DNA from 4 places in the Gynuella sp. genome. Region 4 is predicted to be linked to each of the others. Evidence: predicted binding sites of a transcription regulator. Region 4 holds the regulator's gene; each other region holds the start of a gene.
What was found. Region 4 encodes sigma-54, which starts transcription at its own class of promoters, with help from an activator protein. Its sites were predicted from a motif close to TGGCACNNNNNTTGCTNT; they were not measured.
Positions count from the first base shown of each region.

Region 1: the regulator sigma-54 is predicted to act here: its motif matches at 2,490-2,507, upstream of nifL (nitrogen fixation negative regulator NifL).
Region 2: the regulator sigma-54 is predicted to act here: its motif matches at 1,692-1,709, upstream of ACQY6I_RS14720 (HesB/IscA family protein).
Region 3: the regulator sigma-54 is predicted to act here: its motif matches at 2,172-2,189, upstream of ACQY6I_RS10865 (amino acid ABC transporter substrate-binding protein).

Region 1 covers NZ_JBNKSF010000041.1:42,091-46,651, reverse strand. Annotated here, with positions in the region: gene rsxC (electron transport complex subunit RsxC) at 1-1,110, opposite strand, end outside; gene ACQY6I_RS17415 (RnfABCDGE type electron transport complex subunit B) at 1,112-1,642, opposite strand; gene rsxA (electron transport complex subunit RsxA) at 1,685-2,257, opposite strand; gene nifL (nitrogen fixation negative regulator NifL) at 2,555-4,120, shown strand; gene nifA (nif-specific transcriptional activator NifA) at 4,147-4,561, shown strand, end outside.
Region 2 covers NZ_JBNKSF010000035.1:356,479-361,039, reverse strand. Annotated here, with positions in the region: gene djlA (co-chaperone DjlA) at 1-23, shown strand, start outside; gene nhaD (sodium:proton antiporter NhaD) at 253-1,506, shown strand; gene ACQY6I_RS14720 (HesB/IscA family protein) at 1,755-2,078, shown strand; gene nifU (Fe-S cluster assembly protein NifU) at 2,191-3,102, shown strand; gene nifS (cysteine desulfurase NifS) at 3,105-4,313, shown strand; gene ACQY6I_RS14705 (DUF1304 domain-containing protein) at 4,469-4,561, shown strand, end outside.
Region 3 covers NZ_JBNKSF010000027.1:237,595-242,155, reverse strand. Annotated here, with positions in the region: gene ACQY6I_RS10870 (amino acid ABC transporter permease) at 1-690, opposite strand, end outside; gene ACQY6I_RS10865 (amino acid ABC transporter substrate-binding protein) at 998-2,011, opposite strand; gene ACQY6I_RS10860 (amino acid ABC transporter substrate-binding protein) at 2,479-3,615, shown strand; gene ACQY6I_RS10855 (DMT family transporter) at 3,619-4,551, opposite strand.
Region 4 covers NZ_JBNKSF010000035.1:22,358-26,918, reverse strand. Annotated here, with positions in the region: gene ACQY6I_RS13295 (HPr family phosphocarrier protein) at 1-257, opposite strand, end outside; gene rapZ (RNase adapter RapZ) at 277-1,137, opposite strand; gene ptsN (PTS IIA-like nitrogen regulatory protein PtsN) at 1,275-1,718, opposite strand; gene hpf (ribosome hibernation-promoting factor, HPF/YfiA family) at 1,745-2,044, opposite strand; gene ACQY6I_RS13275 (RNA polymerase factor sigma-54) at 2,234-3,769, opposite strand; gene lptB (LPS export ABC transporter ATP-binding protein) at 3,799-4,524, opposite strand; gene lptA (lipopolysaccharide transport periplasmic protein LptA) at 4,521-4,561, opposite strand, start outside.

The DNA.
Region 1 (4,561 bases), on a different contig from region 4:
TATGCATTCCATGATTTCGGTATTGCCGACTTCGTCACGAGTCAAGGCCAGCATACCGGAAGCTCCTTTGATCACAGGCACATCCAGTGAATGAATGATATGACCCATCATTGGACCGCCGATCAATATTCGTTCCGGCTCGGTGGTTAAACCGCCGCAGGCATCAATCAGAAAACGTGCAGGAGTGCCAATCAGTGCATTGACGTTACCAGGGTTTTGAATATGACCACCGGCCACCGTAACGATTCGGGAAATCAGCGGTTTGCCATCTCGCAACGCCATACTGATGGCACGGGCCGTGGCGACATTGTGCATGATCACACCAATATCGGAGGAGCGCCCGCCAGCGGGAACTTCACGACCTGTCACAGCCTGTATCAGCTGTTTGGCTGACCCCATGGGATACCGAGCCGGTACGACTTTGACATGAATGTCATTGTGGCTGTTGCAGGCCTCGGTCATGGCTGCGATAGCCGCTGGTTTGTTATCTTCGATACCAATGATAGTGTTGCAGGCACCGCTGATATACTGAATCAATCGCGCGCCATCCACTACAGCCCCGGCATATTCCTGCATGACCCGGTCATCAGCGGTCAGGTAAGGTTCACACTCGCTGCCATTGAGAATCAGCAGATCAACTTTTTCGCGGCTTTTATCGAGTTTGACGGCCGCTGGAAAAACGGCACCACCAAGACCGACAATACCAGACTCCGCAATTTTCCGTGCCAGCACCTCGGGCGCCAGTGTAAATGGATCTTCAACCTCCGGTAACTCACACCATTCGTCTTCCCCGTCACACGCCAGCACTATGCCGGGTGCCGTCAGTCCGGAAGGGTGGGGAACCGGAATATCCCCCAGGGCTTCGATGGTGCCAGAGCTGGGCGCATGTACCGGCGCAGAAACTGAACCGGCAGCCGTCGCAAGTAGTTGTCCTTTTTTCACTTGCATGCCAGGCTTAACAATAACTTCTGCCGCTGCGCCAGCATGCTGCCGTAGGGGCAGGTATAGACGCTCCGGAATACCGAGTGTGGTAATGGGAGTTTCGGCAGTATATTGTTTGTGTCCTTCTGGATGAACACCACCACGAAAAAAGCGGAAATTGAACATCATGTCATGCTGCCTTCGGTTTGGGCCATTGCCAGTTGTCAGCATTGGTTTTTATGCTGACCATTTCGATGCAGTCATCGGGGCAGGCGTCAAGGCATTTTCGACACCCGGTGCAAGCATCTGCAAATACCTGATGGATCTGTTTGTTGGCGCCGATGATCGCGTCTGTTGGACATACCTTGTAGCAGCGTGTGCAGCCCGAACAGTTCTCTGCCACGATCATTGCGACTTTTACCTCCGCAACGACTGCCTCGGCATCAAGCTCTACGCCCAATAATTCTGCCAGCTGGGTAGCCAGTTGCATGCCGCCTGGCGGGCAGCAAGTCACCGTGGCCTGCTGAGAGGCAATCGCTTCAGCTGCCTGAGCACAACCTGGCAAACCACACTGACCACATTGACTGCCGGGCAATAGTGATTGAATTTCCTGTACCAGTGGATTTTCCTCCACTGCAAAAAACCGGCTGGCGTAACCTAATATCGTTCCAATGATCAGACCGAGAGCTGTCATAACTCCTACAAGTGAGATGAATAACATAGTGATATCCTCCATTGGGTCAGGTCGTATTGTCGACCCCGATTAAATTAATCCGGAAAATCCCAGAAAAATCATTGACAGTAATCCAGCAGTAATCAGACCTACTGGAGAGCCGGCAAACACGGCTGGCACATTGGCCAGAGACAGACGTTGGCGCAGGCCGCCAAAAATTATCATGACCAGAGTAAAGCCAATTGAAGCACCAAGGCCATAAACGATACTTTCTGAGAAACTGTGTTCTTCGCTGACATTTAATAGTGCCACACCCAGAACGGCACAATTGGTTGTAATCAGTGGCAGATAAATCCCCAGTGTTTTATAAAGCACCGGGCTGATTTTTCGAATCACCATTTCTGTAAACTGAACCAGTGCTGCGACCACCAGAATAAATGTCAGAATGCGTAGAAATTCGATGTGCAGCGGTTCCAGAATCAGGTGCTCTAGTAACCAGCTACTCATGGAGGCCAGCGTGAGTACAAAAGTGGTAGCCAGCCCCATTCCCATAGCCGTAGACAAATTGTTAGATGCACCCATGAACGGGCACAGGCCGAGAAAACGAACCAGAACCACGTTGTTAACCAGGACGGTGCTAACAAAAAGATAGAAGTATTCCATCGTTGCCTTCCCTACAGTTTTTTAGGGGCAGGTGCAGCAATCATGCCACACGATCAGAGAGTGTTTTTAGGCGGGAACATGGCTTACAGAGATCGCTAAAACAACGAAGTCGTTGCTTTTGTCGGTTTTGCTACATTTTGGTTACCAAATCGTTTTGGATGCATTGTAACAAAGCTCACAATAAACCAGTGTGTTAATACCAAACCGCACCGTTGATGGCTTTATGTTGATAGGGCATAACATTTGCAATTCGACCATTACGAGATGAACCGGTTAATGATTGACAGGACCAAGTACATGGCAATAGATCCGGAAAAAAAGATCAACGCAGAAACCGATGTGGTCGTTGATCATTCAGTCGATAAAAATAATAACAATCAATCTCATGAACTGCCGATGGAAGTTTTTTTTCAGGCAGTCGAACATGCACCTGTGGCAATATCCATTACTGATCTTCATGCAAATATTCTTTATTCCAACCTGGCATTTCATCAGGTCACCGGCTATGAAAGTGATGAAGTGTTCGGCAAAAACGAATCTATTTTGTCAAATCATACAACGCCCAGGCTAGTGTACCACGCACTGTGGGGACGTTTGCGGCAGAAAAAAATATGGTCAGGTGTGCTGGTGAACCGGCGTAAGGATCAAAGTCGTTATCTGGCTGAGTTAATGGTCGCCCCGGTTGAGGCAGAGAATGGAGAAGTGAACCATTATCTTGGTATGCATCGTGATGTTACGGAGGTTCATTCTCTGCAACAACGATTATCTAACCAGAATAAATTGCTGGAACTGGTTTTGAATCAGACTCCCGCGGCTTTGGCTTTGCTTGATGAAGACCACAATCTGGTGCTGAGCAACAAATCCTATCAGACCTTGTGTCAGCAACTGGGAGCGGTGGAACCGGCTGAGGCCATTTTAGACATTCTTGTCGCTGAACAACCGGATCTACTGAATAACGAAGATGGTTTCGCCAATAAAGAAGTCAGCTTCGAAGGCAGTGGTGATGATCAGAGTTATTTCAGTTGCTTTGGCAACTGGATTGATGCCGGCATGGAAGGGGCAGAAAACTTTTTTGAGCAAACAACTGGTAAACATCTGTTACTGGTCATTAACGACATTACCCGATTAAGACATCGGCAGCAGGAAACCCAAATGAATGCTCTGCGGGTATTAATGGCAGAGGAAGAGCTGCTGGAAGGATTGCAGGAAGCTTTTAATGGTGCCATTCATCAACTGCAAGGCCCCGTTAACCTGATCGATGCTGCGGTTACAATGATCAAACGACGCGAAGAGGACAAAGACAGCGCCCTGTTAAAAGCATTGGAAGAAGCTCGCTACGCTGGTATTTCTGCGCTGGAGGGTTTGCGTGACCTGGTGCCGGCCAGACCGGTGGAGAAAAAAATCCCTGTCAACCTTAACCAGTTATTGCGGGAAGTCATCAGTATTTCCTCCAATCGTATTCTGGCTAACGGTATCGTTATTGACTGGAAGCCGGCCATGCACTTGCCATCTTTGATTGGACAGGAGCAACGATTGCGTTCGCTGTTCAAAAAACTGCTCGATAATGCCATCGATGCCGTCAGTGCGCGTGGAATTAAAGTGCGGGAAATTTGTATTTCCACCCGCTGGGAGAATCAAAACCTGATTGTTGACATAGCCGATACCGGTGAGGGAATTGCACCGGAGTTGATGATCAAAGTATTTGAACCGTTTTACAGTTCAAAACCCAAAGGCAAAATTGGCCGCGGCATGGGATTATCTCAGGTTCAGGATATTGTGAATGACCACCTGGGAACCGTGCATTTTGATCGTGACTACCGTCCTGGAGCTTTGGCAAGAGTCACTTTACCCGTATCACCATAGACCTTAGGCCCGAGTGAGTGAAGCGAATGAATGCGACTGAAACCATCGTAGTCAGCCGATTGCAACTGCTGGAAAAACAACTTCTGGTTTTGTACCGAGTGTCCAGCGTGTTGAATAAATCTCTGGATATGAAACAGACTCTGGCGGAAGTGCTAAAGATTCTCCATGATGATGCAGGCATGCATCACGGCATCGTTACTTTATCTGATCCCAGTCATGGCGGTTTGTCTGTCGGCTCCATCCACGTAGAGTCAGAGGAGATTAAGCGGTCCTCCAATTCCGTGCGTTATCGGCCTGGGGAAGGCATCATCGGACGCATATTCGAAAGTGGTGAAAGTATCGTACTTGGCCGCATATCCACTGAGCCAAGATTTCTCGATAAACTAGAATTGTATGATCTGGAACTGCCGTTCATTAGTGTGCCGATCAAATCCAGAGGGG
Region 2 (4,561 bases), 330 kb from region 4:
CCTATGAACGGGTGAGGAGCTAATTACCGGAAATCATCAATAATTCTGGATGTCGCCAAATCCAGTGGACACCGGTGCATATTTATGACTGTAGCCATTGGGTGTGACCGATGGGGTGATAAGGAAAAAATTAGTAATTATTCCCTGTCACCCGTCGCATGTTGCTGGTAAAGCCGGTATGATCCTGCTGCCAATTTTCCTTGACTTGCGTCAAACCTCCTTTAAATCTGAACACATAAGCGATTAATTTCAATGTTGAATATTATTCTGGTTGCTCTTGCAGTTGTCGCCTTGCTGGGCGTAGTGCTGGAAGAAAAAATTCATATCAACAAAGCAAAGACAACGTTATTCATAGGGACTATTTCCTGGATCATTCTATTTATTTCCTCTTCAGGAACGGAAGGCCATGAGTCGGTTATCGAGGCACTGGGTGAAAATATTGCTGAGATTGCCAGCCTTTGGTTGTTCCTGTTGGCGGCCATGACATTCGTCGCATACCTGAACAAAAAAGGGATGATTGAAAACATGATATACATCATCCTGCCCAGCCGGATCAGTGAGCGGGCGTTGATGTTTCTGGTGGCGATATTCTGCTTTGTATTTTCTTCACTGGCCGACAACATTACAGCGACATTGGTTTCCATGGCATTGATTCTGTCGTTGCGATTGCCCGACAAGAAAACCATTAAGTTTGCCACTCTGGTGGTTTTTTCCGTCAACTCCGGCGGGGTGTCACTGATTACGGGTGATGTGACCACACTGATGGTCTTCCTGGCTGGCAAGGTGTCCATTATTGATTTGTTGTATTTGATTGCTCCGGCTTTGAGTGCCGTAGTGGTTTTGGCCGTGGCATTGTCCATGACTGCTTCCAGCGAGACGGTTGAGATCAGTCGCAGTCACTCCAAAGAAGTGCGCCAGGTGGATGTACTCATTGGCATTACCTTCCTGTGTACAATTATAGGAACTATCCTGCTGAACATCTTCTTCCAGATTCCGCCGGTGCTGACGTTCCTGACGGGATTGTCTTTGATGTTCCTGATTGCCCGTTTCTTCAATGAAGATATCGATGAAGATCCGATCATGGAATATATCCGCATTATTGAGTTTGAAACTCTGATGTTTTTCCTGGGAGTTTTGATGATTGTCGGCGTCCTGAAAGAAATTCATGTGCTCAATAGTCTGGTACAGATTTATCACGTTTTGCCACCATTTGCGGCGAACTACCTGATGGGGCTGTTGTCTGCTGCGATTGATAACGTACCGCTGACAGCGGCGTTGTTAAAAGCCGGTATCGATATGGCCAAACCAGAATGGATGGTGTTGACCTACTCTGTCGGGGTTGGTGGATCGCTCTTGGTCATCGGTTCAGCGGCGGGTGTGGTGGCCATGAGTAAAGTGAAAGGACTGACTTTCGGGGCATACATTCGTTATTTTCCGTTGTTGTTACTGTCCTACACGATTGGATGTCTGGCAGTGTACGGTATGGGACATCTGGTTTTCACCTGATTGTAACAGCCATGACACAATCAGGTGTCATGGCTTCATCTCTTCTCTCTTCTCTCTTCTCCGTTATCCGGGCCTGTCGTAAATCTGACAAAGCCGATTTAGTTGATCTAAATCAAACAACATTCTTTCCTCTGTTTAAACCCGAAAACCAATCAAAATCAATCGCTTAGCGATTAAATTCCCTGTGGCACAAGCGTTGCAATTTTCATCCGTGACGAGAACGCAGACTTTTTCCAGGGGCACGCGACATGATCAATATGACAGATAACGCAATCGCGGCAGTCAGCCGTTTCATTGCATCCTCGACCAAACCTGTTCTGGGGTTACGCATTCGTGTTGAAGGCGGAGGGTGTTCCGGCTTTCAGTACGGTATGAAACTGGAAGAGGAGGCAACCAACGAAGATGAGATCTTTGAAGTATCCGGATTGAAAATGTTGGTGGACGCAAACAGCCTGCCATTGATTGAGGGCGTGATCATCGATTATGTCGAATCCATGGAAGCCAGTGGCTTTAAGTTCGAAAACCCTAACGCCAGCAACAGTTGTGGATGCGGTAAATCGTTTTCCTGTTAACGGTATTTACCAGGGCCGTGTCCAAGAGTTGCTAAGCAACGGGCAGGGCTGTACCGAATCCAACCCATCGTCTGAAGTCGCTGGGCCAGAAAGAGATTGAGGAGAGGCAAGCATGTGGGATTATTCTGAAAAAGTAAAAGAGCATTTCTTTGATCCGAGAAATGCCGGTGCCGTTGAAGGCGCCAATGCAGTCGGGGATGTGGGGTCATTAAGTTGTGGAGATGCTCTGCGGCTGTCCCTGAAAGTTAACCCTGAAAATGAAGTGATTGAGGCAGCCGGATTCCAGACATTTGGTTGTGGTTCGGCCATTGCGTCCTCCTCTGCACTGACAGAGATCATTAAAGGCATGACCATCGATGAAGCGTTGACGGTGACCAACCAGGACATCGCAGATTATCTTGATGGTTTGCCACCGGAAAAAATGCATTGTTCGGTGATGGGACGTGAAGCCTTGCAGGCAGCCGTAGCGAATTATCGTGGCGAAGAGTGGAGCGACGATCATGAGGAAGGCGCATTGATTTGTAAGTGCTTTGCCATTGATGAGGTGATGATTGAGGAAACTATTCGTGCCAACCACCTTTCCACGGTCGAAGAAGTGACCAACTATACCAAAGCTGGTGGCGGCTGTGCGGCCTGTCACGAAGGTATCGAGGGGGTGCTGGCCAAAGTGTTGTCCGAGCGTGGTGAAACCTTTGTACCGGCTGGTGTCGGAGCATTGCCAAAGCGCAATAAACCTGCCGTTGCAGCTGCCGCTACTGGTGCAATGACCAGTTTACAACGTATTCGTAAAATAGAAGCCGTATTGGATGAGATTCGCCCTAATCTTCGCCGCGACGGTGGTGATGTGGAGTTGGTGGAAGTGATGGATAAAAACATCTACGTGCATCTGACCGGCGCCTGCAGTGGTTGTCAGATGGCAGCACTGACTTTGAGCGGGATACAACAAAAGCTGATGGAAGCGCTGGGAGAGTTCGTGAAGGTGATTCCGGACTCTGAAATGCCTGTCGCTCTTGCGGGGGTGTAGTCATGGCTGATATTTATCTGGATAACAATGCCACCACCCGGGTTGACCCGTTAGTGGTGGATGCCATGCTACCGTATTTTTCTGAGCAGTTTGGCAATCCTTCGTCGTTACACAGTTTTGGTAATAAAGTCGGTTTTGCGATTAAGCAGGCAAGAAAGCAGATTCAACAGCTGATCGGCGCAGAGCATGAATCAGAAATTATCTTTACCTCCTGTGGTACAGAATCTGATACCACGGCGATTATGTCTGCTCTGGCAGCACAGCCGGAACGAAAGGAAGTGATTACCACGGTAGTGGAACATCCGGCAATTCTGAATCTGGTGGATCATCTCGAAAGTGAAGGATATACGATTCATCGTCTGGCGGTGGATAACAAGGGGCGACTGAACCTGGATGAATATCAAGCGCTGTTATCAGACCGTGTTGCTATCGTCAGTGTGATGTGGGCAAACAATGAAAGTGGCACCATGTTTCCGGTGGAAAAAATGGCTGAAATGGCGGCCGATGCGGGTGTCATGTTTCATACTGATGCGGTTCAGGCGGCTGGAAAAGTTGCCATAAACGTTGCCGACAGTGATATCCACATGCTCTCCATTTCCGGCCACAAGTTGCATGCTCCGAAGGGGATTGGCGTGCTGTATTTGAAACGTGGGACGCGCTTTCGTCCGTATCTGCGTGGTGGTCATCAGGAACGTGGGCGTCGTGCCGGTACCGAAAATACTGCCAGTATTATTGGTCTTGGTAAGGCTGCCGAACTGGCCATGAATCATATGGAAATGGAGAACACTGAGGTTAGGGCCATGCGTGATCGCCTCGAACAAGGACTGTTGTCAGCGATCCCTTACAGTTTTGTGACGGGTGATCCTGATAATCGATTGCCCAATACGGCTAGTATTGCTTTTGAATATATTGAAGGCGAAGCCATTCTGTTATTACTCAATAAGATGGGAATTGCAGCATCGAGTGGCTCTGCCTGTACTTCCGGATCTCTGGAGCCCAGTCATGTGATGCGGGCTATGGGAATACCTTATACAGCCGCTCATGGAACCGTGCGTTTTTCTCTGTCCCGCTATAACACTATGGCAGAAGTTGAACGAGTGATTGAAGCAGTTCCTCCTATCGTTGCCAAGTTGCGGAAATTGTCCCCTTATTGGGGAGACGATGGGCCGATTGCAGAACAGGGAGAGGAGTTTGCACCCGCTTACGGCTAACACGATTCTGAGTTTTTTCACAACCTTACGTGTCTTTTGGTCTGCAATATTGCAGACCCTTTCTATTTCCATGAACAAAAACGATCAAATACTGGCGGTTTACTATTGGCCCGGACTAAGATGTTCGTTTTATATCCGCTAGGTAAGGATTGTTAATGACTATTGCCATTTCAGTATTGATTGTTCTGATTGCCCTTCAGCATGTGTTGTTTCTGTTGGTGGAAATGTTTTTATGGGATAAACCGTTT
Region 3 (4,561 bases), on a different contig from region 4:
AAAGTTAAAGCCTTTAAGTTCCGGGAAATCCCAACCCATTGGAAAACCGGTAATGATTGCCGCCAATAATGGCAAGCCGACGATAATACCCAAAGAGGTCAATAATACCGGGAATTGTTCGCCAGTTTTTTCTTGTCTTTTCTTGGCCCAGCGACGGATAACAAATATGCTTATGATCGCTACAACCAGAGCGCTCCATATCAGCCAGAAGCCGGATTCGAAGATTGGCTTTGGCATGTAAAGGCCTCGGTTGGATAGAAAAATGCTGTCAAACCAGTCGATAGCGGCTTTTGGTTTTGGCAATGGTCGAAGTACTGCGAAATACCAGAAAAACAGTTGTAGCAGTAATGGGATGTTACGAAGAGTATCCACGTAGATCATCGCTATTTTGGCGACTATCCAGTTAGAGGACAACCTCGCTACCCCCATGATAAATCCCATGACAGTGGCCAGAATGATTCCCAGACAGGAAACCAGCAGGGTATTCATTAAGCCTACCCAGAAAACCCTCCCGTAGCTTGAGCTTTCATCGTAATCAATCAGGGTTTCTGAGATGGAAAACCCGGAACTCGTGGAAAGAAAATCAAAACCTGATGCAATACCCCTGGCTGCAAGGTTCGTCATGGTATTGTCTATCAGCATATATATTACATACAGAACAAGCCCCAGCACGAGAACCTGAAAATACATGGCAGTGATGTTTGGGTCACGCCAGGCTGGCGGTTTTGCCGGTCTGCTCGAATCGATTTGAGCGCTCAAAAAACCATCTCCTAGTTTTTTAAATCTGTGCTGCCGGATATATGCTTGTCCGGCAACAACAAAAAAATCATAAATGAGTACACGACAGTGTGATGTATGAAAAGGTGACAACATCAGAATGTCGTGGAAACGAACTGAAACTGAAAGCAGTTTGATTCCTATTGAACGAAACCAAAACTTGCTGTGTCTGGGATGTTCCCGACACAGCTTTTTTGTTATTTGGCTAAGTATTTAATGATTAACGCAGTGGTGGTGAGTACATGATGCCGCCATTACTCCAGAGTTTGTTGATGCCTCTGGGGAGTTCCAATGGTCCAATATTACGATCGAAAATTTCGCCGTAGTTACCTACTTCGCGAATAATGTTGTAAGCCCATTTCGCATCCAGGCCCAGGTTCTGACCCAGTTGACCTTCTTTACCGACAAAACGAAGCTGGTCCGGAGTGGCGGATGGGTTGGTCAGTACCTTAGAGATATTGCCTGAGTTCAGTCCCATTTCCTCTGCTTCAATTGTGGCATAGATGGACCATTTAACGATGTCAAACAGTTCGTCATCACCTTGCGCAACAACCGGGCCTAAAGGCTCTTTGGAAATGGTTTCCGGTAAAACCATATGATCAGCTGGTTTTTTCAGTTTGGTGCGCTGGGCAGCCAGACCGGATTTATCAGTTGTATAAACGTCACAACGGCCCGCGTCATAGGCAGCAACCACTTCGTCGGCTTTTTCAAATACAACCGGCTCGTAAGTCATGCCATTTTTGCGGAAGTAATCGGCCATGTTCAACTCAGTCGTTGTTCCCTGGTTGGTACATACAGATGCACCGTCCAGTTCCATCGCACTCTTAACACCCAGGTCTTTGCGAACCATGAATCCCTGGCCATCATAATATGTAGTAGCGGTGAAATTCAGACCCAGAGATGTATCGCGGGTTTCTGTCCAGGTGGTATTACGTGACAGGACATCAATTTCACCTGACTGTAAGGCGGTGAAACGTTCTTTAGCAGATAGCGGAGTATATTTGACTTTGCTGGCATCACCAAAAACAGCAGCGGCTACTGTACGGCAAAAATCCACATCAAGACCACTCCATGTACCGTCTTCGCTTGGGTTTGAAAAGCCTGGCAGGCCCTGACTCACGCCACACTGAATGAAACCTTTCTGTTTGATTTTGTCCAGTACTGGACCAGCGACGGCACTACTGGCGACTGTTACTGTAACAGCAGTCGCCAAGGCGAGTTTGATTAATTTCATTATTGCTCCTAAACCGGTTAGAACGGTTGATGTTTTATTATTGTAAGTCCCATCTAAGGTTCTGCTCTTTGATTCGAGCTGGTGCATAGTATTACCTTATTTTTTTCGGTAATGCTACTTTGGTGCCCACTTCAGACAGACTCACACTCGCTGGATGAAGTTAGCAACCGTTATGCCAGTTGGAAAACATAGCCGGTTGTTAGCCGAAAAAGAGCTTTTTTTCGTTATTTTGAGGGGAAAAAGCCTGTATTTGTTCAGTTATGAACCACTGGTCCCAAGGTTGAAAGGCCGTTCTTTAAAATTGATAATTTTTGTTAGTCCGTTTTGGTGCAAAAGAAGTCGCGCGCAATTCCAAATATGTGCATAAACGTATCAAACAATGAGTAATCATACTATCCGTTTAGTAAGTTATAAATTAGTAGGTGGTCTTGGCAGCATTTGTGAATATGATGTTCAATGATGTGAATATGAATGATCCTATCGGTATCGTCGTTATGAAAAATCTGAATATGTCGCTGATTCTTAGAAAAAATGGCCTTCGCAATTGCATGTTGTCCATGGTAATGCTCTTTCTCGTTGCATGTGACAGCAGTTCTGAATTTGGCGGTAACTCTTTGGGTTCATCGGGTACCAAGGTTGCTGTTCAGGGGGATGGCACTACGCTTGCCGCCATCCGGCAGCGGGGACATATTCGTTGTGGTGTCAGTACCAGTCTTCCCGGATTTTCGGCACCGGACAGTCAAGGTCACTGGAGTGGTCTTGATGTTGATTTTTGCAGGGTACTCTCAGCGGCCATTTTTGCAGACCCAAGCCGTATCGTTTTTATTCCCTTAAATGCCAAGGAACGTTTCGATGCATTACAGGCGGGGGAAATTGATATTTTGTCCAGGAATACCAGTTGGACCTATACGCGTGATATTCCACAGCACTTAAATTTTGTCGGCATTACGTTTTATGACGGTCAGGGATTTCTGGTACGTGTGGATTCTGGTATCAACACTCCAGAAGATTTAAATGGAACGGCTATTTGTGTGAAAGGAAATACAACATCAGAGCAGAATCTGGTGGCTTATTTTCGACAGCGAAACATGATTTATCAGCCGGTCATCTTCGACACTTCCGACCAATCTCTCAGTGGGTTTGAGGCCGGGCGATGCAGCGCCTTGTCGGCGGATCGTTCAGCACTGGCGGCAATGCGGCTGAATCTGAAGACGCCTGGCAGTGCGGAGTTGTTGCCAATGGTGATCTCCAAAGAACCTCTGGGGCCTGTGATTCGAGAAGGAGATAATCAATGGCATAAGATTACCCGTTGGACTTTTTTTGCCATTCTTAACGCTGAAGAGTTTGGTATTACCTCAAAAAATATCGATAGTTTTAAATATTCTAACAACCCAATGATCAGCCGGTTAATGGGAGAGGAGGATAGTCTGGGTCAGAATCTTGGATTGGATAATCTCTGGGCCTACTATGCCATCAAGTTGGTGGGTAACTATGGGGAAATTTTTGAGCGAAATTTGGGAATGAATTCACCGATTAAAATCAATCGGGGCGTCAATAATCTATGGACCAACGGCGGGCTACAGTATGGCCCGCCGTTGCGTTAATGTTCAGGCTTTTTGTGGTTGCAGTGACTCTTGCTGTTCAGAGTCTTTCAGACGCAGACCAAGGTTGCCAGCAATCAGAATCAAGGCGCCTGCGATTTGATACAGGTTCAGCGGACTATCCAGGAACGCCCAATTAACAACCACTGCTGCAACGGGAAATGTCATTTCCGCCAGTGTTGCCACGCGTGCTCCCACTCTTCTGAGACCTTGATAATACAGAGCCATGCCAGCCAGGCCGCTGATGAGTACCATGCCAAGAACTTTGCCACTCAATGACCAGTTGATGTCAATTGTGGAGTGGTCTTGTAACAACCAAATAGGCAGCAGGACAATAAACCCAGTGGTAAATCGTCCGGTCATGATTTCCTGTGGCTTCAGTCCTTGCAGGGATAAATACTTGCCAAAGACTGTGGCGCTCCCCCATGCCAGTACGGCAACCAGCGTCAGGGCATATCCAAGCAATATCATTGAAATCTGGTCGTTATAATGAAGTACGGAACCAAAGAGTGTGCTGATATCGGGCCAGATCATGATAAAACTGCCAGCAAAGACAATCATTGCCCAGAATGCGAAGCCTTTCTTGATTGGTTCTTTAAGCCACAGATAAGCCAGGGTTATAGCGACGATGGGCTGCAGTTTTTGAAGTAGAATAACCACTGTGGGGTGCAGAAACTGGAAGGCCTGGGTAAATGCCAGGTTGCCAATAGCTGAGCCAAATCCACCAATCACAATAAAGCCTAGCCATTGGGTTGGGGACAGACTGAGCCAGCGTTTGCGGTATAGCCAAAGCAGAGGGCTAAACAGTATGCTGAGAAACAAATGCTCCAGCATCACAATCTGTAAAGTATTATATCCCTCACCGAGTAATGGATAGCGGATCAGCGTATCCAGAGCCCAGGTCAGGCATGCCATCATAATAAAAAAAGATCCTGTCATCTTAATGCTC
Region 4 (4,561 bases):
TCAAAGCGGTTGGCAATTAACTCTTTTATAGCAGTTAGTGCTGCTTGTTCGTCTTTACCATCAATTCTGAGTGAAAGCTCTGTCCCTTGGGCGGCAGCTAGCATCATAACAGACATTATGCTTTTGCCATCCACTTCCTTGGCACCTTTAATCACTCGAATCTGAGCGCCAAACTGACTGGCTACATTGACAAATTTAGCTGCGGCACGAGCGTGCAGTCCAAGTTTATTGATGATAGTGACGGATTCTTCGACCATTCATGCGCCTTGTAAATTGTTAATGATTAAGCTTTAGTTCCCGGTGCCTTATCTGAGTGCTGTGGTTTCTGCTGCGAAAGGCAGATGCTAATTGTTCCACTAGAAAAACTGATCTATGTTGACCTCCAGTGCAGCCAATTGCAACCGTCAGATAGCTACGATTATTTGCTTCAAATGAGGCAATCCAGCGATCCAGTAAACGATAGATATCCTCAAACATTAAATTGACTTCAGGTTCTTTTTTGAGAAATTCAATAATCTCCTGATCAATCCCAGTGTATTGCCTGAGTGATGGGTCCCAATAGGGGTTGGGAAGACAACGGACATCGAATACAAAGTCAGCGTCGGTCGGAACGCCATGTTTATAGCCGAAAGAGGTAAACATCAATCCAAGATGCTGTTGTTGCCTGCCCGCCACTCTTTGTTTTATCAGTGAGCGAAGCTCTTGCAGGGACATTGTTGTCGAGTCAATGGCCAGGTCAGCGAGGTTGGCAATTGGATCAAGAATTTGTTTTTCCCTGTCAATCGCTTCTGCCAGAGATAAGGTTTCGCCGCTCAAAGGGTGTTTGCGACGAGTGGCGGAATAACGCTGTAGTAGTGTGTCATCATTCGCATCCAGAAAGACAATTTCACACTGAATATCTTTGGAGTTCAGTTGTTCGACAATTCTTGGAAAGGATTTAATTGACGATGGCGCATTGCGTGCGTCAATACAAACCGCGACTCGGGATTCCTGATGTTCAGAATACAGCAGTCGAGTCAGTTCAGGCAGCAGGGCGACAGGCATGTTATCGATACAATTATAGCCATTGTCTTCGAGGCACTGCAGCACGGTGGTTTTACCAGAGCCAGATCTGCCGCTGATTATGATTAGTTTCATAGTCATTCCAATGTCAATCGGGGGAGTGCAACATCCATCTTCTCAAGATAGCATCAATTAACAACAGAACTCCCGCGCAAACTCTCCGGACGCGACTTCCGCATGAGAGAAGTTATTTCCCTGGAATTTTGGTTCTGTTACGAATTGATGAATAACTGGTAGATATCTTCCTTGCTCATTGTTGCCAGTTTATTGCGTATGGTTTCATTACTGAATTTTTCTGATAACAGAGACAAGACCTCAAGGTGAGCTGTTTTTTCTTCCTCTGGAACCAATAACACAAACAGAAGATTCACCGGACGTTTATCAACAGCGTCAAAATCAATTGGATCTTTCAACCTGAAAAAAGCACCAATGATTTTGTCGTAATCACTGATTCGACAGTGCGGGATGGCAACACCATTACCAAAACCTGTACTGCCGAGCCGCTCTCTTGCGATCAGGTTGTCGAAAATATAGTCAGATGTCAGTTCCGGCACAAGCTGGCTGATCATCTCGGCGATATCCTGTAATGCTTTCTTTTTACTGGTAGCGGCCACATCTGTAAAGATGTAGCCGGGTTGTAGGATTTGTTTAAGCATGAGTATTAAAGAAACCTGCTTTTAAATTAGTGGCCATGTTGCCGGTTAACATGTTTTTCCTTATGTTTCAGCAATTGTCGGTCAAGTTTGTCGTGCATCAGATCAATAGCAGCGTAGAGGTCATCATGGGTGGCATCTGCATGGATTTGTGTGCCTGGTATATTAATTTGCGCCTCCGCTTTTTGTCGGGACTTTTCGACAGACAAGGTAACTTGAACATTACTGATCTGATCGTGATGTTTTTCCAGTTTTTCTATACGGTTTTTGACGTAATCTTTGAGAGGATCGGTGATTTCCAGGTGATGGCCACTGATATTGATTTGCATAGGCTTCTCCTCAGTTTATTTGGATGTTTGGCATCCACTTATCTTTATGGGGCCGGAACTGCGTTCCGGCTTATTGTTAAGAATAGCTTGTGTTGTAGATAAATGCTTGATCTGGGTAGTGAATTTCCCTAGACCTTACCACTCATTACATTTTTTTTTACAGTCTGATTGACATGTATTCTTGTTTAGCTAAACCAGTTGTTTACGTTCATTTGAGGGGGGAATATTTAACGCCTCCCGATATTTTGCGATTGTTCTACGTGCTACCTGAATTCCCTGATCTCCCAGCATCGTAGCGATTTTACTGTCACTCAACGGCTTTTTAGGGTTCTCTGATGCAACCAGCTTTTTGATGATTGCACGGATTGCGGTAGAGGAGCACTCTCCCCCTGAGCTGGTACTGACGTGGCTGGAAAAGAAGAACTTCAGCTCAAAGATGCCTCTCGGAGTATGCATATATTTCTGAGTAGTCACCCTGGAAATGGTGGACTCATGCATATCCACAGCTTCGGCAATATCATGCAGTACCAATGGCTTCATGGCTTCTTCACCATATTCAAAAAAACCAAGTTGGTGTTCGACGATTTTGGTGGCCACCTTCAGAAGGGTTTCGTTACGGCTTTGCAGGCTCTTGATGAACCACCTTGCTTCCTGAAGGTTGTCACGAAGGTAAGTGTTGTCATCGCTGCTATCTGCGCGCTTAACCATGGAGGCATAGCTGGCATTGACTCTTAAGCGGGGTGCAATTTCCGGGTTTAGTTCTACCTTCCAGCGCTGGTTTTCTATGTCTTTGCTCACAATGACGTCAGGAATGACATACTCTGGTTGTAGCGGGGCAATTTGTTCCCCCGGACGTGGGTTCAGCTGCTGAATCAAGCCAATCACATCTTTAAGTTGATCTTCCTTGATTTTCATACGACGCATGATCGTAGCGTAGTCCTTACTACCGAGCAGGTTGAGATACTGGTCAACCAGTTGAATGGTTTCTTTGAGTGCCGGGGTCGTTTCCGGTAGCTGTTTTAGTTGTGCCAGCAGACAGTCGCGCAGGTCACGGCTGCATACTCCTACCGGATCAAACATTTGCAGTCTGTGTAATACTGCATCCACTTCTTCCACATCCAGAGGATCTTCCTCTGTGCCGATATCCTGTTGCAGTGAGTCGACCAGCTCTTGCCAATCCGTATTTAAATAGCCATCAGCGTTGATACAGTCAAGAATGGCAAATGCGATGGCGCGATCCCGGTCAGACATTGGTGTCAGATTCAGCTGCCAGCGCAAATGTTCTTCCAGGCTGTCAGTGGTTGAATTCTGATTTTCGTAAAAATTGTCATCATCGGATGCAGGAGCTGACAGACCCGTTGGGGCATGTTGATAGACATCATCCCAGGAGCTGTCCACAGCAAGGTCGTCAGGGATATTTTCACCCCATTCCTGGTCTATTTCCCGGACTTCGGTTTCATTATTACCGTTGTTTTCTTTGGGGGCTTCGCTGAAATCGGTTGCGCCGTTTTCTTTGGCTGTATCGTGTTTTAACACACCGTTTTCATGATTATCCTGATGTCCTTCGCTATCCTCTTCAACTTCGAGCATGGGATTGGAATCCAATGCCTGCTGAATCTCCTGTTGCAGATCCAATGTGGACAGTTGTAACAGCTTAATGGCCTGTTGCAACTGGGGGGTCATGGTCAGATGTTGACCCATTTTGAGTTGTAGAGAAGTCTTCATATACTCATTGGTTCTCAAATTTGCATATCTTACAGGCGGAAATTATCGCCCAGATAGGTTTCACGTACTTTCTGATTGGCTAGTATCTGTTCTGCGTTGCCTTCGGCAATAATATGTCCATTACCTACTATGTAGGCACGTTCACAGATATCCAATGTCTCGCGTACGTTATGGTCTGTAATCAATACGCCGATACCGCGATTTTTCAAGTGTGTCACTATTTCCTTGATGTCACTGACAGAAATTGGATCAACCCCGGCAAATGGTTCATCCAGTAATATGAATTTGGGTTCCATAGCCAGAGCTCTGGCGATTTCCACTCGGCGACGCTCTCCCCCAGATAAAGCCATTCCGAGACTTTTGCGAACATGTTGAATATTGAATTCGTTCAACAGTTTTTCGAGTTCCTGCCTGCGTTGTTGACCGGATAGCTCCTTTCGGATCTCCAGAATGGCCATCAGGTTATGTTCCACGCTAAGCTTTCTGAATACACTGGCTTCCTGAGGCAGATAACCGATACCTTTTTTGGCTCTGCCGTGCATTGGCAGGCCGGTAATATTTTGTTGATCGACATATACCTGCCCCCGATCTGCAGGTACCAGGCCGACAATCATATAAAAACAGGTTGTTTTACCAGCTCCATTGGGGCCAAGCAGGCCGACAACTTCGCCTATCCCCACATCCAGGGACACGTCTTTCACGATTTCCCGTGGACCGTAGGATTTGGCGAGATTTTTAGCTGATAGAATGGTCATTGATCCCCCAGAGCATCTGGCTGAAGCGTCATTTCAA